2 linked regions of the Filimonas lacunae genome follow. The protein of the gene in region 1 interacts with the protein of each later gene in a pairwise test. Links are inferred from orthologs where the notes say so. Each region holds a gene or a part of one and is shown on either strand. Other genes may lie near its edges.

Region 1 (15,631 bases):
CAGCTGCAAATGTTACAGACGGTAAAGAAAATACCTATTGGGCGGCCGACGATAGCGTAACTACAGCAGATGTAGCTATTAACTTACCCGCAGTTAAAACCGTAGCATACATTCTTGTACAGGAATACATTCAGCTGGGGCAGCGTGTGAAATCGTTTGCTGTAGACGTATGGGCCAATGGTCAATGGCAGCAGGTGGCAGAAGGCACTACCATAGGGTATAAACGCATTTGCAAAATAGCGCCTGTTAGCACTGGCAAAATAAGAGTACGCATTACGGCGGCAAAAGCTTGCCCCGTTATTTCTAATGTAGCGGTTTATTAAAGTATGCATATGAAAAAGCAATGGCTGGTAGTGATGATGCTAGTGATAACTGCACAGATCACTTATGCGCAGGGTAAACATCAGTTTGATATTAAGGATGGTAACTTTTTATATGACGGTAAGCCGGTGCAAATTCATTCCGGTGAAATGCACTATGCCCGTGTGCCAAAAGAATACTGGCGTCATCGCCTGCAAATGATGAAGGCAATGGGGTTAAATGCAGTAGCTACCTATGTATTCTGGAATTATCATAACACAGCGCCTGGTGTGTGGGATTTTACTTCTGATAATAAGAACATGGCTGAATTTATAAAGCTGGCACAGCAGGAAGGTTTATGGGTGATTTTACGTCCCGGGCCTTATGCCTGTGCAGAGTGGGAGTTTGGTGGCTACCCCTGGTGGTTGCAACAAAATAAGCAACTGGTGGTGCGCGCCAACAACCAGCCTTTTTTAGACTCCTGCAAACAATATATTCAACAGCTGGCTGCACAGGTAAAACCTTTGCTGGTAACCAATGGTGGCCCCATTATTATGGTACAGGCTGAGAATGAGTTTGGTTCTTACGTAGCACAGCGAAAAGATATTCCGGTAGAGGAACATAAAAAATATAGCGCTGCCATTAAGCAAATGTTATTACAGGCAGGAGTGAATGTGCCGCTTTTTACTTCTGATGGAAGCTGGCTGTTTGATGGCGGTGCCTTACCGGGCGTGTTGCCCACTGCCAACGGAGAAGGTAATGTGGATAATCTGAAAAAAGCAGTAGATAAATACCATGATGGCAAAGGCCCTTATATGGTGGCGGAGTTTTATCCCGGTTGGTTAGACCACTGGGGAGAAAAATTTACCCGTATAGATGCAGGCCAGATCGCTACACAAACAGAAACGTATTTAAAAAATGGGGTAAGCTTTAATTTTTACATGATACATGGCGGCACCAATTTTGGGTTTACGGCTGGTGCTAACTACAATGAGGAACATGATATTCAGCCGGATATTACCAGCTACGATTATGATGCTCCTATTAGTGAAGCCGGTTGGGTAACCGCTAAGTATACTGCTTTACGCGAGCTGATGAAAAAATATGTACAATACCCGGTACCGGAAGTGCCGGCGGCTATTCCAGTAAAAGCATTGCCTGCGATTGCTTTGCATGCTGCACAGGATGTGTTAGGCTGGAAAAACAAATTGAAACCGGTAGTGAGCGATACGGTGCTATCGTTTGAAAATCTGCAACAGGGCAGTGGATATGTATTGTACAGTAAAAAGTTTACACAGCCTGTGCGTGGAGTATTGAAAGTGCCCGGTTTACGTGATTATGCTACTGTGTATGTAGATGGTAAAAGAGTAGGTGTGTTAAACAGGATTACGCAAACCTATGAGTGCGCGGTAGATATTCCTTTTAACAGCACACTGGATATATTGGTAGAGAATATGGGTAGGATTAATTACGGAGCGCAGATAACGGAGAATACAAAAGGGATTATAGCGCCCATTACCATTGATGATTTTGTGATCACCGGTAACTGGGAAATGTATAAAATGCCTTTTGATAAAGCGCCGACGACGGGGCCGGCTACGATAAAAAATAAAGCAGGCCGCCCTGTGTTGTATACTGGAGAATTTGACCTAAGTTCAACCGCGGATACGTTTTTGGATATGAGCAAATGGGGGAAGGGAATTGTGTTTGTGAATGGCCATAACCTGGGTCGTTATTGGCAAACAGGTCCCCAGCTTACTTTATATGTGCCCGGCTGCTGGTTGCAAAAGGGCAAAAACCAGGTAACTGTATTTGAGCAATTAAATGATACCCTGCAAACTTCGCTAACCAGTACCGCTATACCTGTGCTGGAACAACTACAAGAGTCAGAACAAAATTAACTTAAGCCCAGATGAAAAGAAGCGAGTTTATTAAAGCAACAGGTGTATTAAGTGCAGGCATGCTATTGGGAAAAATATCCCTGGCGGCTGGCATCAATGCATTTCCTACTGTACGGGTGCCTTATGCCCGCAGAAAGTTTCATAGCAAGAACATTGAAGCTGTAATTGAAGAGTTCAGGAAGAATGTGGCAGACAGGGAAACGGGCTGGTTGTTTGAAAACTGTTTTCCCAATACCCTGGATACGACCGTGTTTCATGAAACGCACAATGGCAAGCCCGATACCTATGTTATTACAGGAGATATTGACGCTATGTGGTTACGTGACAGCACTGCCCAGGTTTGGCCTTACTTACAATTTGTAAAAGGCGACAAACCTTTACAGCAAATGATAGCAGGGGTAATTCACCGCCAGGTAAAGTGTATTTTAAAAGACCCTTATGCCAATGCCTTTTATAAAGATGCCAATAAGATCAGTGAGTGGAAAGATGATATCACCAACATGCAGCCTGGAGTGCATGAAAGAAAATGGGAGATAGATTCATTATGTTATCCTATACGGCTGGCTTATCATTACTGGAAGAAAACAGGAGATGATTCTATTTTTACCACCGATTGGGTGCAAAGTATACGCGCTACCTTTGAAACTTTTAAAGAACAGCAACGTAAATTTTATCCCGGTTCTTATTCGTTTCAACGCAAAACAGAAAAGGCTACCGATACTATGCCGCCCGGTGGTTATGGCTATCCCGTAAAGCCTGTAGGTTTAATTTGTTCGGCCTTTCGCCCCAGTGATGATGCCACTATTTATTCCTTCCTGGTGCCTTCCAATTTTTTTGCGGTGGAAAGCCTGAAGCAGGCCGCCATTGTTATGCGCCAGTTGTTTAAGGATATATCGTTAGCTGTGCAGTTAGATGTGCTGGCCGAAGAAGTGTTAGCAGCGTTAAAAAAGTATGCGATTATTCAGCATCCGCAATACGGCAGAATATATGCTTATGAAGTAAACGGCTTTGGCAGTTTTAACCTGATGGATGATGCCAATGTGCCAAGCCTGGTTTCACTGCCTTACCTGGGGGCAGTGAGTGTAACCGATCCGGTATATATCAATACCCGTAAAATGTTGTTATCTACCAATAACCCTTATTTCTTTAAAGGCATTGCCGGCGAAGGAATAGGCGGGCCACACGTAGGGCCGGATATGATATGGCCATTGGGTATTATTATGCGTGGTTTAACCAGCACCAGCGACACCGAAATAAAAGAGTGCCTGGTAACCCTGAAAGCCACACATGCTGGTACCGGTTTTATGCATGAAACGTTTCATAAAGATGATGCCTCTAATTATACCCGTTCGTGGTTTGCATGGGCTAATACATTGTATGGGGAGTTTTTATGGAAAACCTATAAAGAGAAGCCACATTTGTTAGCGTAACACGCAAAGGATATGAACAGGATAATATGGGTAATGCTTTGCCTGGGTTGGTGCTGGAAGGCGCAGGCACAGACGGTGCCCGGTGCTACTGCACAGGCGTTGGTGAATGAAGTGATTGTGGATAAGCCACCGTATGCTGCCAGCCATGCTTCCACTATAGAAGCATTACCCGGTAAAAGATTAATAGCGGCGTGGTTTGCCGGGCCTTATGAATCGAGCCCTGAAGTGTGTGTCTGGACAGCCATTTATCAGAATGGTAAATGGCAGGCCCCTAAGCAAGTGGCAGATGGTATTATCAATGATACATTGCGTTATCCTTGCTGGAACCCTGTTTTGTTCCGCAGCCAAACTGGAAGACTCTTCCTGTATTATAAAATAGGCAAGAATCCCAGGGAATGGTGGGGAATGGTTCGTTATTCGGATAATAATGGGCAAAGCTGGTCTGCTGCCCAAAAGTTACCCAGCGGCATGTTAGGGCCTATTAAAAATAAACCGGTGCAACTGGCTAATGGCACTATTCTTCATCCATCAAGCACCGAAAGCCTGGATGAAAAGGAATGGCATATCCATGTAGAACAAACCGATAAAAACGGGAATCACTGGAAGAAAGTGGCTATTTACTGTGACACTTTTGGCGTAATTCAGCCCAGTATATTGATACATGGGAAAGACAGCTTACAAATGCTTTGCAGAAGCCGTCAAAACAGGATTGTGCAAACATGGTCAACGAACAATGGCGCCAGCTGGGAGCCGTTGACTGTTACGGAACTGCCTAATCCCAACTCGGGGAGTGATGCAGTAACGCTTTGTAATGGCAGTTATGCGCTGGTATATAACCCTTTACTGAAAGGGAAGGACTGGTATAACGGACGTAACCGGCTTTACTTGGCTACATCGCCAGACGGCATTCACTGGAATGATGTATATGTGCTTGAAAATGAGAAAGATGGCGAATTTAGCTACCCCGCCATTATACAAACTCCCGATGGTTTATTACATATTACCTACACCTGGAACCGCAGGAACATCAAACATGTAGTGGTGAAGTTGTAACCCCCCGTTGTACTATCTTTGCATTTCAAATTTATGGCTATGCCTATTATGCAAGTAACTCGTACAGAAGGGGATTATGGTTTTACCGCAACTGATGCCAACAATCATTCGTTGCGCATGGACATTCCGGTTGACAAGGGAGGTTTAGGCAACGGTTTCAGACCCATGCAGGTACTGCTGGCTGGTTTAGGCGGTTGCAGTGCAGTGGATGTGGTTTCTATTCTGAAAAAACAGCGCCAGGATCTGCAGGATATATCTATTAGTGTAGATGGTGAGCGCGAACCCGGCAAAGAGCCTTCTTTATGGCAAAATGCTTCACTGGTTTTTGAACTAAAGGGTAATATAGACGAGGTGAAAGCTTACCGCGCGGTGGAATTATCTATTGATAAATATTGTTCTGTTGCAGAAACATTACGCCAGGCCGGTGCTAAACTGGAGTGGAAAGTGGTGGTGAACGGCAAAACCGTTACCGTGTAACGCTATTCAATCGTTTTTTCTCATTTATATACATAATTTATAATGCCTTACCATCCTATAACGAAAGCTATCCGCACGCAAACGCCTACTACGGACGAAATGGAGCATAGCACTCCTTTATTTCTTACCAGTAGTTTCCGGTTTGATAGTGCAGAAGATATGGCCGATGCTTTCAATGAAGTAAACGATCATAACATTTATACGCGCTTTAGTAATCCTACCGTACAGGAGTTTACTAATAAAATGTGCGCATTGGAAGGTGCAGAAGACGGTTTTTCCTGCGCCAGCGGTATGGCTGCTATTTTTGGCACCTTTATGACCTTTTTGCAAAGTGGCGACCATATTCTAAGCTGTGCTTCCATATTTGGTTCTACACACACTTTATTAACCAAGTACATGCCTAAATGGGGCATTGATTACTCTTATGGTTCGGTAAATGATGTAGACAGCTGGGAATCGTTAATTAAGCCTAACACCAAAATGATTTACCTGGAAACCCCTACCAACCCAGGGTTGGATGTGGTGGATATGGAAGCTGTTGGTAAACTGGCTAAGAAGCACAATCTGATGTTTGTAGTAGACAACTGTTTTGCTACGCCTATTTTACAACGTCCTATTGAATTTGGCGCAGACCTGGTGATACATTCTGCTACTAAATGGTTAGATGGACAGGGACGCGTGTTAGGTGGTATTGTAGTTGGTAAAAAAGAATTGATTCGCGAAATATACCTGTTTTGCCGTAACACCGGGCCTTCTATGTCGCCTTTTAATGCCTGGGTGTTAACCAAAAGCCTGGAGACATTAGACGTGCGTATTCAGCGTCATTGCGATAATGCGGAAGCCTTAGCTAAAAAGCTGGAAGGCCATGCAAAAATCAATACACTGAAATATCCTTTTATGCCTTCACATCCTGCCTATGCCATTGCGAAAAAGCAAATGAGCAGAGGTGGTTGCTTAGTGAACTTTGAAGTAAAAGGTGGTTTGGATGCAGGACGTAAGTTTATGAACGCATTAAAGATGATAACACTTACTTCCAACCTGGGCGATAGCAGATCTATTGCTTCACATCCGGCTTCTACTACACACTCTAAATTGAGTGCAGCAGATCAGCTGTCGGTAGGCATCACGCCTGGTATGATTCGTTTGTCTGTGGGTCTGGAGCATGTGGATGATATTGCGGCAGATGTTTTACAGGCTTTAGAACAGTGCTAATAACGCAAGAGCTTACTATTATTGCAAGCTTATAAAATAAAACGGGCCGTATTCAATAGAATACGGCCCGTTTGTTATTTACAGCAAGCTGTTATTAGTTACCCTTTTGGGCATCTGATTTCATTTTATCATTGGCAGTGATCAAAAACTCCACACGGCGGTTTTGAGCGCGGCCATCTTCTGTGTCGTTGGAATACTTGGGTGCAGTTAAACCAAAGCCACGGGTGGTTACCCGAGAGCTGGAAATGCCATTTGATTTAATATAGCTGGCAACAGATTCCGCACGCTGATTAGACAGTTTTTCATTGTACTCGGCAGTGCCTTTGTTGTCTGTATGGCCCTGTACTTCCACGTTAGTGTCGGGGTATTTGTTTAATACAGTAATCAACTGGCTTAAACTGGAACGGGAAGCATCGGTAAGGCTATAGCTGTCGAAGCCAAACAGAATTTTACTGCTAAACTCAACGGTAATGCCCTCTTCTACACGTTCTACTTTGGCATTAGGAACTTCATTTTTAATGTCTGCTGCCTGTTTGTCCATTTTACGGCCAATGATAGCACCAGCAGTGCCACCAACAGCAGCACCTATAATAGTTCCAAGTGCGGTATTACCTGACACTTTGCCAATAATTGCACCGGCAGCTGCACCGCCACCAGTGCCTATTGCGGCGCCCTTTTGAGTATTATTCCATGTTTTACATGACGATAATAACAGGGATGCAGCAATAACGGCGGTTAACGATAACTGAAGGATTTTCATATATCAACTGTATTTTAGATTAGATAAGTACCCTGCCAATTACTGTGCCATTGTTGTATGTGTCAGTTGTAACTGGTTGATTAGGAACATGCAAAAGCTTTCCATCTGAATAAACAAAAAGCTAACAGACTTTGTTCTACCTTCGGAAACCTGAAGAATTGTGTTATGGCAGCTACGAAAAAGGCATTACCTGTAAAAGAGGCAGAAAAAGAGGAGTTTATAGATGTATTTGGAGCGCGGGAGCATAACCTGAAGAACATAGATATTCATATTCCCAAGAACAAGATGGTGGTGTTTACCGGTGTAAGTGGCAGTGGCAAATCGTCTCTGGCATTTGATACTATTTACAACGAAGGACAGCGCCGGTATATGGAAAGCTTTAGTGCTTATGCCCGCCAGTTTATGGGGGATATGGAAAGGCCTGATGTAGATAAGATACTAGGCTTAAGCCCGGTGATATCTATTGAGCAAAAGACCACCAACAAAAACCCACGTTCAACAGTAGGTACTATTACTGAATTATACGATTTCCTCCGTTTGTTATATGCGCGTATTGGTGAAGCATACAGCTACAACACGGGTAAAAAAATGACCAAGTTTAGCGAAGAGGAGATCGTTGACAATATTTTCAAAAAGTTTAAGGGCAAAAAAATCACCTTACTGGCTCCCCTGATCAGAGGTAGAAAAGGGCATTACCGGGAGTTGTTTGAAGATATTCGCAAAAAAGGCTTTGTGAAGGTTCGGGTAGATGGCGAAGTGCTGGATATTACGCCACGCATGCAGCTGGATCGCTATAAGATTCATGATATTGAAGTGGTGATAGACCGTATGCAGGTGACAGACGATATGAAAGTTCGTTTGAGCCAAAGCGTACAGCAAACGTTGAAAACCGGTAAAGACCTGATGTTTTTGCTGGTGAACGGCGGCACCAAGGAAGACTTGCTGGTGCAATATTCCAAGCAACTGATGTGCGAAGATACCGGCATCAGCTATGAAGAGCCTTCGCCCAATGCTTTCTCGTTTAACTCGCCTTACGGCGCCTGTCCTACCTGTAAAGGTTTGGGTAGTGTGTACTCTATAAGCATGGATGCTATTATACCGGACAATACTAAAAACATACGGGAAGGTGGTATTGCGCCGTTGGGGGAAGAAAGGGAAGCTTCTATGTTTAAAACAGTAGCACAGATAGCCCGCCGACATAAAATAAGCCTGGATAAGCCGATCAAAGATATACCAGCCAAAAGCCTGAATGTTATTTTATATGGCAAAGAAGAGGTAGATGCAGAAGATATGGCAGCTTATGACGAAGCGGCATCCAGCACACCTTATGAGGGCGAGTTTGAAGGTATCATTCCCATGATTAAAAGATGGTTTGCCGGAAGCAGCGAAAGCACCCGTGAATGGGCCGAGAAATTTATGGAGCTGCAAACCTGCCCTACCTGTGAGGGAACCCGGTTGAAGAAAGAAAGCCTGTGGTTTAAAGTAGATAAAAAGAATATCTCAGAGCTCAGTGAACTGAACCTGGACAAACTGATGGTTTGGTTTGCAGATATTGAAAAAAGATTGTCTGATAAGCAGAATACTATTTCCAAGGATATTCTGAAAGAAATCAGAGAGCGTTTGCAGTTTTTGCTGGATGTGGGCCTGACGTATTTAACACTGAATCGATCGTCACGTACTTTAAGCGGCGGTGAATCACAGCGTATACGACTGGCTACACAGATAGGATCGCAGCTGCAAGGTATTACCTACATATTAGATGAGCCTTCTATTGGCCTGCATCAACGCGATAACCACCAGTTGATTGAAGCCTTACGCAACCTGCGTAATATAGGCAACAGCGTACTGGTTGTAGAGCATGATAAAGATATTATGTTGGCTGCTGATCACCTGGTAGATATCGGGCCACGCGCCGGTAAACATGGCGGACGTGTAGTGGCGGCAGGTACACCGGAAGAAGTGTTGCAATCCGCTTCTGACACAGCTTTATACCTGAATGGTAAAAAAGGCATACAAGTACCGGCAGAAAGAAGACCTGGCAATGGAAAAACTTTAGAGCTGAAAGGTGCCACCGGCAACAATCTGAAAAATGTATCGGTACAAATTCCATTAGGCAAACTGGTGCTGATAACCGGCGTAAGTGGTAGTGGCAAAAGCACCTTAATTAATGAAACTTTATATCCTATTTTATCAAGGCATTGTTATAACAGCCGAATAGCACCTCTGCCCTATAAAAGTATAAAGGGCTTAGAGCATATTGATAAAGTCATTGAAATAGATCAGTCGCCTATCGGGCGTACACCACGTAGCAACCCAGCTACGTATTGTGGTTTCTTTACAGAAATAAGAACACTGTTCTCTGCCATACCAGAAGCCAAAATTCGCGGTTATAATGCCGGCCGTTTTTCTTTTAATGTAAAAGGAGGACGTTGCGAGGTATGTGAAGGTGGTGGTATGCGTGTAATTGAAATGAACTTTTTGCCGGATGTATATGTGCATTGTGAAAAATGTAATGGCAAACGCTATAACAGGGAAACGTTGGAAATACGTTACAAAGGCAAATCGATCAGTGATGTACTGGATATGACCGTAGATGAAGCCTGCGAGTTTTTCCAGGCGGTACCTTTTCTCTATCGTAAAATTAAAGTACTGAGTGATGTAGGATTAGGTTATATAACGCTGGGGCAAAGCGCCGTTACCTTAAGTGGTGGTGAAGCGCAGCGTGTGAAGCTGGCAACAGAACTGGCTAAAAAAGATACTGGTAAAACTTTTTATATACTGGATGAACCTACCACCGGTTTACACTTTCAGGATATTCAACACCTGCTGGATGTGTTAAACAAATTGGTGGAAAGAGGTAACAGTGTGTTGGTGATTGAACACAACCTGGATGTGATAAAAGTGGCAGACCATGTGATTGACCTCGGACCGGAAGGAGGGGATGGCGGAGGACGCATTTTATTTGAAGGCACTCCCGAAGAAATGATCAAAAATAAAGAAAGCCATACTGCGCGGTTTTTGAAAATAGAACTGGAAAGCAGTATACCACCTGTTGCAGCTAAAGCAACAAGTAAAAAGAAGAAATAAAGCGTAAGAGCGGATATTTTATAATGGCCCCGGGAAGTCAGATTCTTTTCGGGGCCATTTTTTATGTGTGCTTAAGCATGTGTATGTGGTCTATGCCATCTTCATCGTATACTTCACCTATACGTTCAAAACCGAACGAGCCGTAAAATTTTTCGAGATACAATTGTGCACCTATCTGGATATTGGCCTTGCCAAACAATTCATAGCACAGTTCAATAGCAGCAGCTACCAATTGCTGACCAGAGCCGGTGCCACGATAAGCCGGACTGCTTACAATACGGCCTATGGACATTTCGGTGTAGGATATACCGGGAGGTACCAGTCTAGCACAGGCTACGAGGTTGTTGCCATCCCATAAAAGCAGGTGATGGCATTCCTGGTCTTTATTATCCATATCCAGGAATACACAATTCTGTTCCACCACAAACACCTCACTGCGTAAACGAAGCAGGGCATATAACTCCTGCAACGTTAATTCAGTAAAATGCTTACACACAGCACTAAAGTTCATTATTGTACATTTTTTTTAATAAAGGCAATGGCTCTATTATAAGTATCCAGCAGGTTGCTGCCGGTCCAGCCATGTTTTTCACCTGGGTATTCTTTATAATCATTGATGACTCCTTTGCTGTCCAGCTCTGCTTTTAATGCAACGCTTTGGCTGATAGGCACAACATCATCGGCTGTGCCATGGAAAATAATAGTAGGAGGAGACTGTGCGGTTACATGTTGAATAGGGCTGGCAGCTACATAGTTAGCCGGAGCAGTAGCAGGCGTGCCGCCTAACCACACAGAAAGGAGTTGTGCGTAATAAATGTCACTATTAGCTAAGGCAGTAATATCGGTAGGGCCAAATAAATCAACCACTGCTTTTACATTGCCTTTGCTATTGTAGTTGTAAGCATGCAGTAAGGAAAGATGTGCGCCGGCGCTGGCACCAATTAATACTATTTTATTGGTGTTAATATGATACTCAGCCCCTTTGCTGATGATATAATCGATAGCGCTGTTGATATCATTAACAGGAGCGGGCCACAGGTTGGTGGCGGGTAATGCTGCTAACCGGTAGTTGATATTGAAAATAGCATAATCGCTTAACTGTGGGCGTAAAAACAATACTGCCGAATCCAGCTCAGTTTTATCGCCGGATGTCCAGGCGCCACCGTGAACCAATACCATTATTTTGGTAGCAGAATCAGTTCTGCCGGCTGGCAGATATATATCCAGCTTTTGAGCGCTATTGTCGCCGTAGCTTACATCTTTAGCTGTTTTTTCAACGGAAGCGTCGTCAGTTGGTGTGGCATCGTCCTTTTTACAGGATAGGGTTAACAGCACAGCGGCTGCAAAGGTGGCCAGGTATACCCGGTAATTCTTCATTGTTGTAGATATTGGTTTATGTTAACTGTTTGCATTAATAACCGTATTTATCTTTCCACTTTGCTTTTAAAAACCGGCGTAATTCTTCTTCACGGGCGTTTTGACCCGGTTCGTAAAAAGCAGTACCACTTAACATTTCTGGTAAATATTCCTGTTCGGCAAAACTGCCTTCAAAAGAATGCGCGTATTTGTAACCCTTGCCATAGTCAAGGTTCTTCATCAGTTTAGTAGGCGCATTTCTGATATGCAATGGTACGGGTAAATCGCCATATTGCTGTACTGCCTGCAAAGCAGCGCCAATAGCTGCATAAGATGCATTGCTTTTAGCGGAAGAAGCCAGATAGGTAGCACATTGCGATAAAATAATCCTGGCTTCGGGGTAACCGATTTTAGTAACTGCATCAAACGTGGCATTGGCAAGTAATAAAGCATTGGCATTGGCATTGCCAATATCTTCACTGGCAAAAATGAGCATGCGGCGGGCAATAAACTTCACGTCTTCGCCACCTTCAATCATACGTGCCAGCCAGTATACAGCCCCGTTAGGGTCACTGCCGCGCATACTTTTAATAAACGCGGAAATAATATCATAGTGCTGTTCACCCTTTTTATCGTACAGTGCTATGCGCTTTTGGGCAATATCCATTACCAGCTTATCGGTAATAACCAGTTTCTGATCAGTTACAGAAGCCTGCACCACCAGTTCAAACAGGTTTAACAGTTTGCGTGCATCACCACCGGAGATATTAATTAAAGCAGTTGTTTCCTGTAGTTCAATATCGTATTGCTGAAGATACTCATCTTTTTGCATGGCCTGATGCAACAGTTGCACCAATGCCTCTTCGCTTAGTGCTTTCAGCACATACACCTGGCAACGGCTTAGCAAGGCCGCATTTACTTCAAACGATGGGTTTTCGGTGGTAGCACCTATTAAAGTAATAGTGCCTTTTTCTACAGCACCCAGCAAAGCATCCTGCTGGCCTTTATTAAAGCGGTGAATTTCATCAATAAACAAAATTGCGCGTGATTGCGCCTTGGCTACCTCTATTACTTCGCGCACATCTTTTACGCCACTGCTAATGGCACTGAGCTGGTAAAAAGGAAGTTGAAGGGTATGAGCCACAATATTGGCAATAGTGGTTTTGCCTACGCCGGGTGGCCCCCATAATAGCATAGAGGGAATTAAGCCTTTGTCAATAGCATTTCGCAGAATGCTGCCTTTACCTGTAAGATGTTCCTGCCCCACAAGATCGTCCAGGTTTTCCGGACGTAGTCGTTCTGCCAACGGTATAGCGCTGTTCATGAAGGCAAAATACTTAATTCTTTAGCAAAATGGAAGAAAAAATATGATACCTAAGAAACTTATGTATTGGCATATTGGGTATATTTATGATATGGATAAACGTGCGTTGTATAAGGGATGCCTGGAACCCGTTTTGCTGCAACTGCTTCACGATCATGGACGTATGTATGGTTATGAAATAACGCAGAAGGTAAAGGAATTAACGCGGGGCGAGCTGGTGATTACAGAAGGTGCCTTATATCCATTGCTGCACCGGTTGGAAGCAGAAGGCATTTTACAGGTAGAAATGGAACCTATAGGCAACCGCATGCGCAAATATTATTCATTGACACAAACAGGTAACCAGCAAAAAGCTGTGGCAGCGGAAGAGCTGCAAACTTTTGTGCAAACACTACAAATGTTGCTGCAACCCAAAACAATATAATTATGCTTACCGAAGAACAGATTAAAAGATTAGAGGTGTATTGCCATAAAAAAGGAATACGCTATTACGATTTGCAAACCGAACTGGTAGATCATATGGCTACCGCCATAGAAACAGAATGCGAGCAACACCCGGAAGAAACCTTTGATGTGGTGGCCAACAGAATTGCTCCTGTATTTGCGGCAGAGTGGCCAAAACTGGTAAAAGAAACCAGACGGCAACTGGTGAAGGAGTATTTACGTTTAACGGTGCAAAGCTTTTTAGAATACTTCACCTGGCCTAAAATATCATTGACTGTATTGCTGATAACGGCGGCCGTATTAGGTGAAAAGTATATGAATATTCATAAGTTCCCGGGGCTTTTAATGCAGATATTGGTATTGGTAGGATACTCGTTCGCCTTTACCAAAAGGGGTAAAGTGGTGAAACAAAATGTAAAGGAATACAAAACGCCATTGTTATGTATGGCCGTATTAGCTAATATACATATACTGATAGGTGGTGTGCCAGTTTGGTATTTAAGCATGAATGTATATTCATGGCTTACACCGGATGATTACTCGCCCTTCCTGTTCTCATTATCCGTTTACCTGGCGCCACTGGCTATTTTAATAATGCTGTCATGGAGAAAGGTGTACACAGATATTCATGATAGGATACGTAAAAACTATAGTGGAGCATTCAGAACTCCTTCAACTGCATCAGTTGTCCATGTCTGATTCTTCGGATACGTTTTTCAAATGTTCCAGGTATTTGCGCAACAGGGAAATGGTCCAGATAACATGGGTTAATAATAAAACGCAAATGCTCATTAAGCCAATGCCTATATTTTTTACAGTTTGGATAGTGATTTTATTCTGTAACTCGGCGGGCATTTGTACTTCTACTGCTTCTTTTAATGGAGTAGGGTGTGTGTAGGCGCTGAATGCACTAAAAAACCAGATGGCAGAAACAATGCTGGTTACAATGGCATTTACCTGTAACCAGTCTTTTTGTTTTTTAGTAAAAACAGTGCGTTGAACAAACGCTTTTATAAAGAACTTATTGGCAAACCACGCATATAACACAATACTCAATAACAGAAAGGCAGGTAGGGCAAGAAGCAGGTTGGAAAATACCGCTGGCAACACCATAAACAGAAGTATCGCCAGAAACATGCTGAACATGTTTACGAGCACAGACACCAGGCGATAAACGATTAAACCTTTCATGATAACACTGATTAAGGGCTGCAAGTTGCATTATTTTTCTGTAATACTATTGCTGAACACTTAATCCGTCGGACACTTCCTGATCGTTCTCCTGTTGGTGGGTGTTTACATTGTTCATGTCTTCGAATACATGCCCATCTTCATATCCTACTGATACAAAAACGCTTAATTGCTGACGGGCTGGCCCTTTGAAAGTACCTTTAACAGGGCTGCAGTCTGAAAAGTGGCGTCCTACAGACAATTTTACGTGGTTATTGGTGACCCATACATTGTTGGTGGGATCTATGCCAGCCCATCCGTATTGTGGTAGCCAGGCTTCAATCCACGCATGGGTTGCGCCTTCGCCACGCATGCCGTTTTTGTTGGGGCAGATATAGCCACTTACATACCGGCAGGGTATGTGTAAGCGGCGTAAAATGGCTAACAGCAGGTGGGCAAAATCCTGACATACGCCAGCCTTGTGTTCCAATACTTCGTCCACTGTGGTTTCGATGGTAGTAATGCCTTTGATGTACTGGAAATGTTTGAAAACATATTCTGCTCCATATTCAACAGCAGCAGCAGCGCTGTGTGTTTTTTCCTGTATTTCCCGGGTAATGGTATCTATTTTATCCTGGGCTTTTACAATATCGGGTGTTGCCAGTTCCAGTAATAATAACTGGCCTGCTGTTTCTTCTTCCAGCTGTTGCCAGGTGCCATGAAAATTAATGCGTAGTTGCGATGGGGCAGTAGTACGTACTATCAACCTGCTTTCTATTACCAGCTTCTGGTGAACGGGTAACACATTAAATGAGCCGAATTTATTACCCCAATAGTCCTGGAAAAGCTGTACTTCTGGTTGACCAGTAATAACCAGATCGTGCTGCAAAGTTTCCTGATCTGGACTTTGATAAGGGTAGATTTTTATTTCATTAGTGCTTTCTTTAACAGGTCGATCGTATTCGTAGCGCGTTATATGATGAATGTTGAATATCGGCATAATACTTTTGCGTTAGGCATAAGAAAAAAAGCACTGTCCCAGTCGCGTGCTGAATTCCAGCAGATCGTTTCTTACGGTATCAAAAAACGTTTTCAGCCGGGCTTCGTTCAGCGAATC
Region 2 (15,071 bases), 1.2 Mb from region 1 along the record:
ACCAGCGGTAAACAGCAGGAATTTTTACTCCTTTTGTTTGCCGCTTTTTATTTTTTATCCTGTAAACTTTAGCATTACTTACTATACGTGCCAAAAAAATTGGATAAAAAACTAAATAAGTTAGTGTTGATAATAAAATTATTGTACTTTTATGGCGTTGTTACATTTGACAAACGAAAACACACTAAAACATACTTACTATGTCTAATGCAGATAAACTGAAAGCGCTGAAATTAACAATTGACAAAATTGACAAGGATTTTGGAAAGGGCAGCGTAATGATGATGAATGAGCGTACTGATAAGCAACTGGAAGTAGTTTCTACCGGTTCTATTGGTTTAGATATTGCGCTTGGCGTAGGCGGTTTACCTAAGGGAAGAATTATTGAAATATATGGCCCTGAATCTTCTGGTAAAACCACTTTATCTACACACGTAATTGCGGAAGCACAGAAAAAAGGTGGCATCTGCGCTATTATAGATGCGGAACATGCTTTTGACAGCGCTTATGCCAGAAAACTTGGCGTTGATGTAGACAGCCTGTTAATTTCCCAGCCCGATTATGGTGAGCAGGCGCTGGAAATTGCCGATCGTTTAATTTTATCCGGTGCATTGGATGTAGTAGTAATTGATTCTGTTGCGGCGTTGGTTCCTAAAGGGGAACTGGAAGGCGAAATGGGCGACAGCAAAATGGGCTTACAGGCGCGTTTGATGTCTCAGGCGCTGCGTAAGTTAACCGCTACCATCAGCAAAACAGGTACGGTATGTATATTCATTAACCAGTTGCGTGAAAAAATCGGTGTTATGTTCGGTAACCCCGAAACTACTACCGGTGGTAACGCGCTTAAGTTCTACGCTTCTGTAAGGTTGGATATCCGTCGTTCTACTCAAATTAAAGATGGCGATGAAGCAGTAGGTAACCGCGTTAAAGTAAAAGTGGTTAAAAACAAAGTAGCTCCTCCATTCCGTAGCACCGAGTTCGATATCATCTTTGGTGAAGGTATCAGCAAAGTAGGCGAAATCATCGACATGGGTGTTGAGCTGGGTATTGTTCAAAAAAGTGGTAGCTGGTTCAGCTACGAAAGCAATAAGTTAGGCCAGGGTCGTGATGCTGTGAAGCAGTTAATGCACGATAATCCAGAGCTGGCTGCAGAAATCGAAGGGAAAATAAGAGCCAAAGTGGCACAGGCCGCAGCTGGCATAGCAGAAGTAAAACCTGCTGTTGCTGAATCTGCAGAAGCCTAATCCATGGCGGTTGCCAAGTATATGTTTGGGGGTTTAGTAAGTATGAGCCATCCCGGGTCTCCGGGATGGCTATTTTATTTTTACCTTTAACGGGTTATGTACGAACAACTTCGCCAGAACATTACCCGAAAAGTTTCTCTTACCAACAGTGAATTTGAACAAATCGAAGCTGTGGTAAAACCGCTTTCTATCCGAAAGAAATCGCGTGTACTTACGGCCGGCGAAATATGTAACTACACCATTTTTGTAAACAAGGGCTGCCTGCGGTCGTTTTCTGTTAATTCCAAAGGGGTTGAATCTATTGTGCAGTTTGCTTTTGAAGATAACTGGATCAGCGATTTGTACAGTTATGTTTCAGAAGCGCCTTCGCTTCTACATATAGAAAGCGTGGAGGATTGTGACTTGTTACTGCTTTATAAAGAAGACATGGAAAACCTCTTCAACAAAATTCCTATGCTGGAACGTTGGAAGCGGTTATTACTACAAAATGCCTACGTGGCTGTACAGCGCAGGCTCAACTCCTCCCTTAGTGTTACTGCCGAAGAGCGGTATGCCGAATTACTTCATTCCCATCCGGATATTGCCAATCGTGTACCCCTTATTCATATTGCTTCTTACCTCGGTATTACGCCTGAAAGCCTTAGCCGTATCAGGCGGCAGTTACTGACTAAATAGCTCAAAATCCAATGCAGCTTTACTGCAATTTGAAGCAGATGTTACTATGTGGAAATATCTTATTATTGCGTATGCCGAAAATTAAAAAACTAGCAATCAACAAAAGGATTGCCATGGTTGCGCATGATAACAGGAAAGCAGATTTGATAGAATGGGCTACTGCCAATAAAGAGCATTTGGCGCAGCATGATTTAATAGCTACAGGTACAACAGGTAAATTGCTGGAACAAATGCTGGGCGTACCGGTAAAGCGGGTACTAAGTGGTCCGCTGGGCGGTGACCAGCAGCTGGGGGCAATGATTGCAACGGGCGATATAGATGTAATGATCTTTTTCTGGGATCCGATGGAAGCGCAGCCGCACGATAGTGATGTAAAAGCATTGCTTCGTTTAGGAGTTGCCTGGAACATTCCTATGGCCATGGATAGGGCCACGGCAGATTTTCTTATGACCTCTCCTTACATGAAAAGTGAATATGAGGCTGATGTGCCTGATTACACGGGTTATTTATCGAGGGGCATTCACACCTAAATCTCAGCATAAAATGAAACCCACAATTGTTACCGGTGCAATGGCAGGTTTACTACTGATGAGTAGTGCAGCTTTAGCACAATCCAATACCAAACCGTTGGCAGGTTTTACCGAAAAAGCCAGCCAGACACAACTGCAAAACGAAGCGAGGTTCGACCAGCTGATCAGTGCAGATAATATTGGCAAAACCATTTACGAATTTTCTGCCCGTCCGCATCATATAGGTTCTGCTGCAGGTAAAGCAGTGGCCGGGAAAGTAGCGGCCCGGTTTAAGGAGTACGGTTTTACTGTCAATATTGAAACCTTCCAGGTTTTGTTTCCCACACCCAAAGTGCGTGAACTGGAATTAACCTATCCCACCAAATACAAAGCAGTACTGAAAGAGCTGGCTGTAAAAGAAGATCCCAGTTCATCACAGGAAGGGCAATTGCCTACTTATAATGCCTGGGGTGCAGATGGGGATGTGAATGGAGAACTGGTGTTTGTAAACTATGGGCTGCCTTCTGACTATGAACAGCTGGAAAAGCTGGGCATTGATGTGAACGGCAAAATTGTAATAGCCAAATATGGCCGGTCCTGGCGTGGCATTAAACCTAAAATAGCGCAGGAACATGGCGCTATAGGTTGTATCATTTACTCCGATCCCAAAGATGATGGGTATTACCAGGGCGAGGTGTATCCAAAAGGTGCTTTCAAAAATGAATATGGTGTGCAGCGTGGTTCGGTAATGGATATGGTAGTGTATCCCGGCGACCCGCTTACTCCTAATATCGCTTCTACAGAAAATGCGCCCAGGCTGGAAAGATCTAAAGCAGCCAACTTATTAAAAATACCGGTACTGCCTATCAGCTATCACGATGCTAAACCTTTATTGGAAGCATTGGGTGGCCCTGTGGCTCCGGAAGATTGGCGTGGTGCTTTGCCTATTACCTATCATGTAGGTCCGGGCAGCGCCAAAGTGCATTTACATGTAGAATGCGAATGGAAGCAAACACCCTGTTATGATGTTATTGCTACTATGCAGGGAGAGGCTTATCCTGATGAATGGGTAATAAGAGGTAACCACCACGATGCCTGGGTAAATGGTGCTGCTGATCCGGTTAGTGGCCTGGCTGCTTTGCTGGAAGAAGCAAAAGCTATTGGACAACTGGTGAAACAAGGCTGGAAACCACAACGCACCCTGGTGTATTGTGCATGGGATGGAGAAGAGCCGGGTTTAATGGGTTCCACCGAATGGGTAGAAGCACACGCGGATGAACTGGAACAAAAGGCAGTTATTTATATCAACACCGATGGCAATGGTCGCGGCTTTTTACAGGCTGGCGGTTCACATGCCCTGGAGCCTTTAATGGATGATATTGCCAAAGCAGTGATTGATCCACAAACCAAAGTAAGTGTTTACGAACGTAGAAAGGCAAATGATATTATTAAAGCATCTACCCTTATTGCCCGTAAAGATGCGTTGGCTAAAAGATCACTCAGTTTAAGTGCGCTGGGTTCAGGTTCTGATTATACTTCTTTTCTGCAGCATGTGGGTGTGCCCAGTTTAAACCTGGAGTTTGGTGGAGAAGATGATGGCGGAGAGTATCATTCTATTTATGATTCCTACAGCAACTATGTACGTTTTAAAGATTCTGGCTTTTTATATGGAGCAGCGTTGGCACAAACTGCGGGTCGTGTAGCGTTGAGAATGGCAAATGCAGAAATCCTGCCTTTTAATTTCCGTACATTATATACAACCGTAAACGGATATGTTACCGATCTAATGAGCCAGGTAGAACAGATGCGGGAAGCTACCAATGTAGAAAACCAGATACTACGTGGTCGTGCTTATAAACTGGCAGCTGATCCTAAAACGTTGAGTATTGCGCCAAAGCCAAAGGAGGAATTGCCTTATATGGATTTTTCGCCTTTGCAAAACGCCATGCAGGATTTTGATAAAGTAACCCGGCTGGCGGGAGATTCGTTGAGCAGGTTTTTGCTTACCACCAACGATCATGGGCCTATCAATAAATTATTATTCCAGGCAGAGCAACAGTTAATGAATCCGAAGGGATTGCCTAGCCGTCCCTGGTTTAAACATACTTTATATGCTCCCGGATTTTATACGGGCTATGGTGTAAAAACAATGCCGGGTATACGGGAAGCTATAGAACAGCGTAAGTGGAATCAGGCGCAGGAACAAATTAATTTGGCTGCCGATGCCATTCGCCAGCTGGCTGATCATTTATACCTGCTGGCAAAACTGGCGGGCTAACAATATTATGGTAAAGTACTGGTGGTGGTGGTAATGCGCCCATCTGCGTAACCCACCACCGCTATATCTGCCATGTTCGGAAACAATCCAGTTTCTACTACACCGGGTATGTTATGTATAGCTTCATTGAGCTCAGGTGTATCTGTTATCTGCGAGAAGTGGCAATCCAGTATATAGTGGCCATGATCGGACACAAAAGTTTCCCCGTTCTTCTCCCTTAACTCCACCAGCTGACAGCCAAGTTGCTGTATTATTTTCTTCTGTACCTGCTTCCATCCAAATGGAATTACTTCTACAGGCAAGGGAAACCTGCCCAGCACATTCACCATTTTACTTTCATCGGCCAGTATAATCAGTTGGCGCGAAGCAGCGGCTACAATTTTTTCCTGTAATAATGCACCACCTCCTCCTTTAATCAATTGTAAACCGGGGGCTACTTCATCTGCACCATCCAGGGTAAGTACCAACTGGTCTACGTTGTTTAGGTCTACCAGTGAAATACCCAGTTCAGTGGCCAGTGTTTGTGTTTGTCGTGAGGTGGGTACGGCTTTAAAATGCAGGCCTTGCTGCACACGTTTACCCAATTCCTGTAATAACCAGTACACTGTACTGCCCGTGCCGATGCCTATGGTCATGCCCGCTTCTACGTAATCGGCTGCGTATTCAGCAACCCGCTTCTTAATTTCTTCGTGGGAAAACATGTGTTTGATAATGTCTATGTACTTTAAAATTACAATATTCCGGTCAGCCCGCGTTTTTCTGGCACAAAGCTTTTAACATTCTCACAAGTGACATATTCGTAACTTGCTATACGAATATTATGCCTTTTACACTACACGCACCGTACTCTCCCGGTGGAGATCAGCCTTCTGCTATTGCCCAGTTAACAGATGGATTGAATGATGGAGAAATGTATCAAACTTTACTGGGTGTTACCGGTTCAGGTAAAACATATACCATTGCCAATGTTATTGCCAATGTGCAGCGCCCTACACTGGTGCTTACGCACAACAAAACACTGGTGGCACAGCTGTATGGTGAGTTTAAACAGTTTTTTCCTGATAACGCGGTAGGCTATTTTGTAAGCTATTACGATTATTATCAGCCCGAGGCTTACATGCCTGTGAGCGATACTTACATAGAAAAGGATTTAAGCATTAACGAAGAGCTGGACAAACTGCGTTTGCAGGCAACCAGCGAACTGCTCACCGGCCGCCGCGATATTATTGTGGTAGCCAGCGTAAGCTGTATATACGGTATGGGTAACCCTACCGAATTTGAAAACGGAATCATACGCATTCACCGGGGCCAGATGCTGAGCCGGCAGGCTTTTTTGCATAGCCTGGTAAACAGCACCTATACCCGCACACAGATAGAATTTAAGCGTGGCACCTTTCGCGTAAAAGGCGATACGGTGGATATTAACCTGCCGTACAACGACTACGGTTACCGTATTACTTTCTTTGGTGATGAAATTGAAGAGATAGAAAGTATTGATGTAACTACCAGCAAGCGTATTGCCACTGTTGATAATGCAGCTATCTTCCCGGCCAACCTTTACCTGGCGCCGAAAGACATGCAGCAGCAGATCATGTACGAGATACAGGATGAAATGATGGCGCAGGTAGAGTACTACAAATCTGTAGGTAAACTGCTGGAAGCGCAGCGTTTGAAAGAACGGGTGGAATACGACCTGGAAATGATACGGGAACTGGGTTACTGTAATGGTATTGAAAACTATTCCCGCTTTTTCGACCGCCGTAATCCGGGCACACGTCCTTTCTGTTTGCTGGATTATTTCCCGAAAGACTTTTTATGTGTGATAGATGAAAGTCACCAAACCATTCCGCAGATAGCCGGTATGTATGGTGGTGACCGTAGTCGTAAAATGGTGCTGGTAGATTATGGTTTCCGTTTGCCCAGCGCACTGGATAACCGACCGCTTAACTTTCACGAATTTGAAGCGATGACGGGACAAACCATTTATGTAAGTGCCACTCCGGGCGATTTTGAACTGGAACAAACCGGCGGTATGGTTGTAGAGCAAGTGGTAAGACCTACCGGTTTGTTAGATCCACCCATTGAAATACGTCCCAGTGTTAACCAGATTGATGACCTGTTAAACGAAATTGATAAGCGCGTTAAAAAGGGCGACCGTACCCTGGTTACTACGTTAACCAAGCGTATGGCGGAAGAGATGGATAAATACCTGCAACGCATTAATGTAAAATCGAAATATATACACAGCGATGTGGATACGCTGGAACGGGTAGAAATATTACGCCAGTTGCGTTTGGGCGAGATTGATGTGCTGGTGGGTGTAAACCTGTTAAGGGAAGGTCTTGACCTGCCCGAAGTTTCGCTGGTTGCTATATTGGATGCTGATAAAGAGGGTTTTCTTCGTAACGAGCGTTCTTTAACCCAAACGGCGGGTCGTGCGGCCCGTAACGTGGATGGCCTTGTTATCTTTTATGCCGATAAGATGACAGAGAGCATGCAACGTACCATTGACGAAACCAATCGCCGCCGCGAAAAGCAGATTGCTTCCAATATATTAAACGGTGTAACGCCTACAACGGTGAAGAAGTCGATAGAGCAGATTATGAAGCAGACTTCTGTATTGGATATTAAGGGCTACGATACAAAAGATAAATACGCTATACAGCCGGATGAAGATATTGTACACATGGCAGCGGAAGAGCAGGAGGTGTACAAAACCATTCCGCAAGTGGAAAAGGGCATTTCGAAAGTGAAAAAAGAGATGGAAAAAGCAGCACGCGACCTGGATTTCATAGAAGCTGCCCGCTTGCGAGACGAGATGTTCAGGCTTCAGAAAGAGCTGGAAGCGATGAAAAAATAGTATATTCCCTTTTAAAACCGTTACTATGATTTCACTGGCCTTATACAATCTGAAAGGAGGTGTGGGTAAAACTGCTTCTACAGTGAACCTCGCTTACCTGGCAGCGGCAGATGGGTGGAAGACGCTGGTATGGGATCTTGATCCGCAAGGATCTTCTTCTTATTACTTCAACGTAGAATCGGACGTTAAAAATGTAAGCAGGAAACTGCTTACCGACGAAATTTCAATTGCCGATGCGGCTCACGAAACAGCTTACGAAAATTTATGGGTAATCCCGGCCGACCTTTCTGCCCGTAATGCAGATGTGGTGCTGGATGAAATGAAGCAGAGCAAAAAGAAAATCAAAAACCTGCTTAGCAATGTAAAAGGTTTTGATATTGTTTTTCTGGATTGTCCTCCGGGGATTTCCCTGTTACACGATAATGTTTTTCATGCGGCGGACTGGGTGCTGATGCCTAATATACCTACCACACTTTCCATACGTTCTTACGAAACAGTGGTGGATTACTTTACGGAGCATGATCTGGACACGGCTAAGATCAAATGCTTTTTCAGCATGGTGGATCATCGTAAAAACCTGCATCACGAAATTGTACAGACGTTTTATAAAGACAAGATCTTTTTTAAAAACTATATACCCTATCTCAGCGATGTGGAGAAAATGGGTGTGAACCAATTGCCTTTGTTCGATTTTGCCAATAGTAGTTATGCCGCACAGTGTTACCGCGATCTGTGGCAGGAGATAAAAAAGACCATTCGTTAACATACCAATAAACCTATGAAAGAATGGATGCAGCATAAACTGGTAAGGATAAGTGCGCTGATTGTATTAATTATTATCAGCCTTATTGCTGTTATTATCATTATCGCCCAGGTTTATATTTCCTCCCACAAAAGCGAATTACTGCAACGCATCAATTCCCAGCTCAGTGAAGCGCTCAAGGGCGATGTTCATGTGCAAAACCTGGAAGTAAATGCCTGGGGTTATTTTCCTAACATCAACATTGTATTGCAGCAGGTAACTATTACCGATTCGTTGTATCATAAGCCACTGTTGGATGTAAAGGAAGTTTCTACCCGCATTCCTATTATGGCCATTGTGCGTAAAAAGGTAATAGTACGGTATGTAAAACTGTCTGAGGGAACGGTGCATATTTTTACTGATTCCACAGGTTACACCAATAAATATTTGCTGGCTATTAAACAACCCCGCCCCAAAGATTCCACTACCCGCCGGCAGGTGATGATTGAAGAAGTGGCTTTGCAAAACATTACGGCTGTTTCAGAAAACGCGATCAAAAACAAACGTTTTGAAATCGCTTTTAAAAAGCTGGATGCTACCGTGCGTAAAAAGGACACTGTGTATGCCATTGACCTGAGAGAAAATGTGCTGATAAAAGGGTTGGGCTTTAACCTGGAGCGGGGCAGTTATTTTACCAATAAAACACTGGAAGCCCGTTGGAAGCTGGCATATAACACCAACAGCAAAACCTTGTCTTTTCCTGATACCCGTGTAAAAATCGACAACCAACCTTTTAACATCAAAGGATTCTTTGTACTGGGCGATAGCACCCAGTCGCAATTTTCTATAGAAGCCAATACTAAAAAGGTGATGTATCAGCAGGCTGCTTCTATTTTAAACCAACGTATACAACAGCGGCTGGGCATTATCAATTTTGAAAAGCCTTTGAATGTATCGGTCTCATTACAGGGAAAACTCACGGGCGGTCACCGGCCCCGGGTAAATGTATATTGCGAAGTGGCAGATAATGCTCTGATAACACCATTGGCCCGTTTCGATCAATGTTTTTTCACGGCATCTTTTACCAATGCAGTCAGCGATACCCTGCCTTACATAGATGAAAACTCACAGATAGCGCTCAATCATTTTTCAGCGGGCTGGGGCGGTGCTGTGTTTGAAGGGGAGAAGATCATGCTCACCAACCTGGTACACCCGAATCTCTTTTTTGATGTAAAAAGCAGTTGTGCATTGTCGGCGCTGGAAGGCAAAACGGGATTACAAACTCTCCATTTTGTAAACGGCACAGCACAGATATTTTTACAGTATAATGGTCCTGTTGCTATTAACACCAATGTTACCCAATATCTCAGTGGTAAATTAATAGTGAAGGATGGCGCTGTTCAATATGAACCCCGGAATCTTCTGTTTTCACATTGTAACGGGGAAATTGCTTTTTCTCCGGACGACCTTCATACTACCAATATGGAGTGTAACGTAGGTAAAAACCATTTTACGGTTAACCTTCAAGGAAAAGATCTTCGTTCGCTTACGCTGGAAAAGGCCGAACAAAAAGCCAGCTTATTTTGTGAACTGCGTACACCGTTTTTAAACCTGGCCGATTTTCGCACGCTGTTCAGCAAAAAACAGCGACAGGCAAGTTCTGGTGGAAGGCGTATGAAATCCATGTCGCAGGTAGCGGGGAAATTTGATGACCTGTTGGAAAAAGGCACCTTCCATCTAAAAATTGGTGCAGATACCATTGAACTCAATCACTTTACTGCTACCAGCTTAAACGGCGAAGTCGTTTTCAGCAGCGACAGCTGGGATATACAACAGGTAAGTGTAGATCATGCAGGCGGATCTTTGCAAATGCAGGGTACCATCACACAGGATGGCAGCCAGCACGTGGCTTCTACCCGTATTGCTTTAAATAATGTGGATATACGGCGGGCTTTTTATGCTTTCGACAATTTTGGTTTAAAAGGGCTTAGTTCTCAAAACCTGCGGGGACGATTGAGTACCAACGCCAAACTGCGGCTGAACCTGGACAGTAAAGGGGATATTGTATCCAATACTATGAATGGCCTGGTGTATTTTTCTGTCAAAGATGGAGAGCTGATCAAATTTGAACCACTGGAAAATATTAAAAGCTTTGTGTTTCGCGATAAAGACCTTAGCCATGTACAGTTTGCCGAATTGAAAGACAGCCTTATTATCAAAGACAGTGAAATGCGCATCCAGCGTATGGAAATACAATCTACCGTTATGACCCTCTATGTAGAAGGTTTGTACAGTCTGCGGGGAAATACAGATATCAGTATCCAGATTCCGCTGCATAGTTTTTTGTCTACCCCACAGGAAAAACCTAAAAACAAGGGTGCCCATGCTAAAATGGGAGCCAGTATCCACCTCCGCGCCCGGCCCGATTTAAAGGGAAACATCAAAATCGGGCTGGATTTATTCAAAAAATACCGGAAAGAACATAAAAATGATCCTCTGTAAAGAAGCCGTAACTTTGGGTTACTGGTTAAACGTTATTGTATGAAAGTAGAGATATGGAGTGACGTAGCCTGTCCTTTTTGCTATATAGGCAAACGCAGGTTTGAAGAAGCTCTGGAGCAATTTCCACATAAAGATCAATTACAGGTAGAATGGCGCAGTTTTCAACTCAACCCTGATTTGAAAGATGGTGTGTATAAAAACCTTGAAGAATATTTAAGCAAAACCAAGGGCTGGCCGGTAGAGCAGGTGCGCCAGATACAGGAGCGTGTTACCTCCATGGCTGCAGACGCGGGTTTGCATTTCAACATGGAAAACACGGTTTTAGCTAACACCTACCGGGCACATTGCCTCATCCAGATGGCTAAGGCAGCTGGTAAAGGAGATGAAATGGAAGAAATTCTGTTTCGTGCTTACTTTATCGATGGCAAAAACGTGTCGGAAAAAGCCACTTTAACAGAACTGGGAGTAGAAGCGGGGCTGGATAGGGCGGCGGTGAGTGAGATGTTGGAAAAATACACGTATGCCAGCCAGGTGCAGCTGGATGTAATGGAAGCCAAAGCGTTAGGTGTAAACGGGGTACCGTTTTTTGTAATGAACAGGCGTTATGCTGTTTCCGGTGCGCAGGAAAGTGAAGCCTTTTTGCAAATCCTGGAAAAATCATTTGCTGAGTGGCAGCAGCAACCAACCACTCTGGAAGTAAATGAGGGCGAAACCTGCACTACCGACGGCAATTGCGGATAAAATAAATACGAGGTAAACAGGATGTTGCAATTTTTTTAGGAAATTTTATAAATATCATCCGGCAAATCCTGTTTACTTTTGAAAGGATAATGAAAAAGCTCGTAGTAGCCATATTAGCTGTTCTGTACCTGGGAGTTTCTTCCGGCGCTACTTTGCACCTGCATTTTTGCATGGGCAAGTTGCTGGGGGTAAGCCTGGTAGACAACGACAGCCATAAATGCGGTAAATGTGGAATGAAAAAATCCGCTGCGCCTGGCAAAAGCTGCTGCAAAGACGAGCATAAACTGGTAAAACTGGAGAAAGACCACACGGCATCTGCTTTTATAGAATTGATGCAGGCTCCTGTGGTATATCAACCAGTTCACCAATACCACGCAGGTATTACAGCTATTGCTGAACAGCCCGTTTTATTCCCTTCCCCGCATTCTCCTCCGCTTGCCAGCGAGGTTCCTTTGTTTGTACGTAACTGCGTATTTCGTATCTGATACTCATTTTTTATGCATACAGCCATCCTTCCGGTATGGCCAATCCTGTTTGTACCCGTAGCAACAGGTTACCAACAGTGTTCTTATTTCCCATCATTCCATTAAAAAAGTAATTGTATGAAATCAATTAAAATGTTACTGGTAGCCGTTTGTGCTATCCTGACTGTATCTCTGTTTGCCCAGGAAATCAAAACCGTGGTTATTAAAGTAAACGGTGAATGTGGCATGTGCAAAAAGAAAATTGAAACCGCTGCCAAACAACCAGGCGTAACCAAGGCCGACTGGAATAAAGACACAAAGCAACTCACCCTGTCTTACAATCCTGCTAAAGTGAATACCGACTCTGTACAAAAGAAAATTGCAGCAGTAGGTTACGACACTGAAAAATACAAAGCAGACGACAAGGCTTATGGCGAGTTAGATGAGTGTTGCCAGTACGAAAGGAAAAAACAATAAGTCATTACACACGCATAAAAAATGAGTATGAAAAAGTTAGTATTTGCATTTGCCCTGGTAGTGCTGGCCGTTGTGGCTGGTTCTGCCCAGGAAATTACTTCGGTATATGTAAAAGCCAGTGGTCTTACCTGCAGTATGTGCAGTAAAGCCATTTTTAAAGCTTTACAAAAACAGCCTGCTGTGAACACGGTAGAAGCTGATATTGAAAACTCCGGCTACCTGATCACTTTTAAACCCGACGCGGTTATCAGTCTCGATGCTTTAAAAGATGCCGTATTAGACGCCGGTTTTTCTGTGGCTGCCATGGAGGTGAAAGCCAATTTTGCCAACACAGCTATTGAAAACGATTCACATGTAAAAGTGAACAACAGTACGTTCCATTTTATGAAGGTGCAAAACACCACGTTGCAGGGCGAGCAAAAGCTGCTGGTGCTGGACAAAGATTTTTTGCCTGAAAAAGACAGGAAATTGTATGCTTCTGCTACTACAATGACCTGCTTTGAAAGCGGAAAAATGAAAAACGCTTCAGGCCAGCAACAACGCATTTATCATGTAACCATGCAATAAGAAGAAGAACGTATGACAAAATATTTCAAGGCCGGCAGCTTGTGGGCTGGCCTTTTATTTACTGCATGCATCAGCCATGCACAGGAATTGTTTGTGTTTTCCGAGCCGGCCAGTAACATGCCGGCCAAATCGATGGGTGTGCGGCTAACCAGTAATATTATGACCCAGCGCATGACCGGAACACCTGATTATCAACTGCTTCCGGAGGTAATGTTGGGTGTCAACAAAAAATTGATGCTTCACGGCGAGGGATATGTAAGTAATAGCAATGGCACCACCCGGGTAGAAGGTGGTGGGGTTTACGCCAAATACCGTTTTTACACCACTGATAATATGTATCGCCATTTTCGGCTGGCTGCTTTTGGCAGGGCAGGCAGTTCCGGGGTAAGCCGCGTGAAGGAAGAAATTGAAACCAACGGCTTACAAAAAGGTTATGAGCTAGGGTTTATAGCTACCCAATTATTGCACAAACAGGCCATTTCGGCCAGTGTCAGTTTCGAACAGGTGGTGGGCAACAGCCGTCAAACCGGTTTTCCGGGTGAGGCCATGAATTATTCACTGTCTACCGGCAGGCTGCTTTATCCATCCAGCTATACCCATTACGGTCAGTTGAATTTTAACCTGATGGTAGAATTATTGGGCCAACACAGTTTGAATAATAATAAATCGTTCCTGGACATCGCTCCGGCCATACAGTTTATCATTAATAGCCAAACCCGGATAGATGTAGGTTACCGTCAGCAATTATACAGCACATTAAGCCGTTATTCGGCCAATAGCTTTTTAATCCGTTTCGAGCATACGTTGTTCAACGTGCTATAAACCAATAAAATGAATCAGCCGGAGGTATTTTCGATCACTGACAATGCGGATAAGAATTTGCCAATAGCAATCCGGCTGTTTTCTCTTTACTAATTACGCTTTCCCCGTTTTACGAATGGTTTCTTCCACCACCCTTGGATAATGTGCGTGTTCCAGCTGATGAATGCGTTGCGCCAGTGTAGCCGGGGTGTCATCTGCCAGCACAGGGCAGGTAGCCTGGAATAAATGCGCGCCGTTATCAAATACTTCGTCTACCATATGTATGGTAATACCACTTTCCGGTTCTTTATTAGCAATTACGGCTTCATGCACAAAATTGCCGTACATGCCTTTCCCCCCATATTTGGGTAACAAGGCCGGGTGAATGTTCACCATGGCACCAGCATACGCCTGTACCAGGGTAGAAGGTATCTTCCATAAAAATCCGGCGAGTACCACAAAATCAATCCCCGATTGCTTTAATTCATCTACGTAACCGTTACCCCTGAAAAATTTCTCCTTCTCAATAATCAGGGTTGGAATCTGGAACTCAGCGGCAATTTGTAAAACGCCGGCATCTATTTTATTACTCACCACCAGGGCCACTTCTATACCCTTCGATAGTGGGGAGGAGATAGTGCTATTAAAATGCTCAATCAGCTTACGTGCATTCGATCCGGCGCCGGAAGCAAAAACTGCAATCTTTATGGTAGCGTTGTTTTTATCTGTCGTCATATTTGCTCTTTTATTTTATATGGCAGTAAACAATATGTTCAGTTCGTTGTTAATAAAGCCCCCTTGACAAAAATTATAACTGCTTTCTCCACGCAATTTTCAGACAAATCGCTGAAATGCAAGCTACATGTGGTTAAAAAAATTTTTAAGGTGATGGTTTTTTGTCAGCATCGTGTCATATTTTTGCACCCGTTCACGGATATTTTTCCACATCTACACAACAGAATTGTGAATATGATCCACCTAAGTCGTTTTGCCGGGAAGTTGATATTTGGATTCACACTGGCTTTTATATTGCAGTTGGGAAATGGTGCTTTCGCTCAGGATGGTAAAGCGTTGTTTTCGGCAAACTGTGCATCTTGTCACGCTGTAAGTAAGAAATTAACCGGTCCCGCCCTTGCAGGTGTGGAAGACCGCTGGCCTGACAAAAAAATGTTACACGCGTGGATTAAGAATAACCAGGCTGTAATTAAAAG

Evidence for each region.
Region 2: the proteins of uvrA (region 1) and uvrB interact in binary tests that used the Escherichia coli proteins (3 or more experiments, as listed by UniProt). The link is inferred for Filimonas lacunae from one-to-one orthologs.

What each region holds. Positions count from the first base shown.
Region 1 is NZ_AP017422.1:5,906,660-5,922,290, reverse strand. Bases 6,900-10,420 are described here. They hold uvrA (excinuclease ABC subunit UvrA), read left to right. Parts: upstream 6,900-7,298; coding sequence 7,299-10,220; downstream 10,221-10,420. Other genes in these bases: FLA_RS23280 (GNAT family N-acetyltransferase), read right to left, coding at 10,282-10,420; FLA_RS23290 (OmpA family protein), read right to left, coding at 6,900-7,133. Outside these bases: FLA_RS23320 (alpha-L-fucosidase), read left to right, coding at 1-323; FLA_RS23315 (glycoside hydrolase family 35 protein), read left to right, coding at 333-2,201; FLA_RS23310 (glycoside hydrolase family 125 protein), read left to right, coding at 2,213-3,631; FLA_RS23305 (sialidase family protein), read left to right, coding at 3,644-4,684; FLA_RS23300 (OsmC family protein), read left to right, coding at 4,724-5,161; FLA_RS23295 (trans-sulfuration enzyme family protein), read left to right, coding at 5,204-6,373; more of FLA_RS23290, read right to left, coding at 6,468-6,899; more of FLA_RS23280, read right to left, coding at 10,421-10,731; FLA_RS23275 (alpha/beta hydrolase), read right to left, coding at 10,731-11,597; FLA_RS23270 (replication-associated recombination protein A), read right to left, coding at 11,632-12,900; FLA_RS23265 (PadR family transcriptional regulator), read left to right, coding at 12,962-13,324; FLA_RS23260 (hypothetical protein), read left to right, coding at 13,327-14,043; FLA_RS23255 (hypothetical protein), read right to left, coding at 14,026-14,535; FLA_RS23250 (transglutaminase family protein), read right to left, coding at 14,582-15,514; FLA_RS23245 (alpha-E domain-containing protein), read right to left, coding at 15,527-15,631. UniProt on the Escherichia coli protein: The UvrABC repair system catalyzes the recognition and processing of DNA lesions. UvrA is an ATPase and a DNA-binding protein. A damage recognition complex composed of 2 UvrA and 2 UvrB subunits scans DNA for abnormalities.
Region 2 is NZ_AP017422.1:7,095,221-7,110,291, forward strand. What follows is about bases 5,086-8,046. They hold uvrB (excinuclease ABC subunit UvrB), read left to right. Parts: upstream 5,086-5,526; coding sequence 5,527-7,566; downstream 7,567-8,046. Other genes in these bases: rpiA (ribose-5-phosphate isomerase RpiA), read right to left, coding at 5,086-5,407; FLA_RS28060 (ParA family protein), read left to right, coding at 7,592-8,046. Outside these bases: recombinase RecA, read left to right, coding at 201-1,244; FLA_RS28035 (Crp/Fnr family transcriptional regulator), read left to right, coding at 1,341-1,919; FLA_RS28040 (methylglyoxal synthase), read left to right, coding at 2,033-2,449; FLA_RS28045 (transferrin receptor-like dimerization domain-containing protein), read left to right, coding at 2,463-4,706; more of rpiA, read right to left, coding at 4,712-5,085; more of FLA_RS28060, read left to right, coding at 8,047-8,329; FLA_RS28065 (AsmA family protein), read left to right, coding at 8,345-10,810; FLA_RS28070 (DsbA family oxidoreductase), read left to right, coding at 10,850-11,551; FLA_RS28075 (HYC_CC_PP family protein), read left to right, coding at 11,641-12,036; FLA_RS28080 (heavy-metal-associated domain-containing protein), read left to right, coding at 12,154-12,492; FLA_RS28085 (heavy-metal-associated domain-containing protein), read left to right, coding at 12,520-13,059; FLA_RS28090 (hypothetical protein), read left to right, coding at 13,072-13,881; purN (phosphoribosylglycinamide formyltransferase), read right to left, coding at 13,975-14,595; FLA_RS28100 (c-type cytochrome), read left to right, coding at 14,830-15,071. UniProt on the Escherichia coli protein: The UvrABC repair system catalyzes the recognition and processing of DNA lesions. A damage recognition complex composed of 2 UvrA and 2 UvrB subunits scans DNA for abnormalities.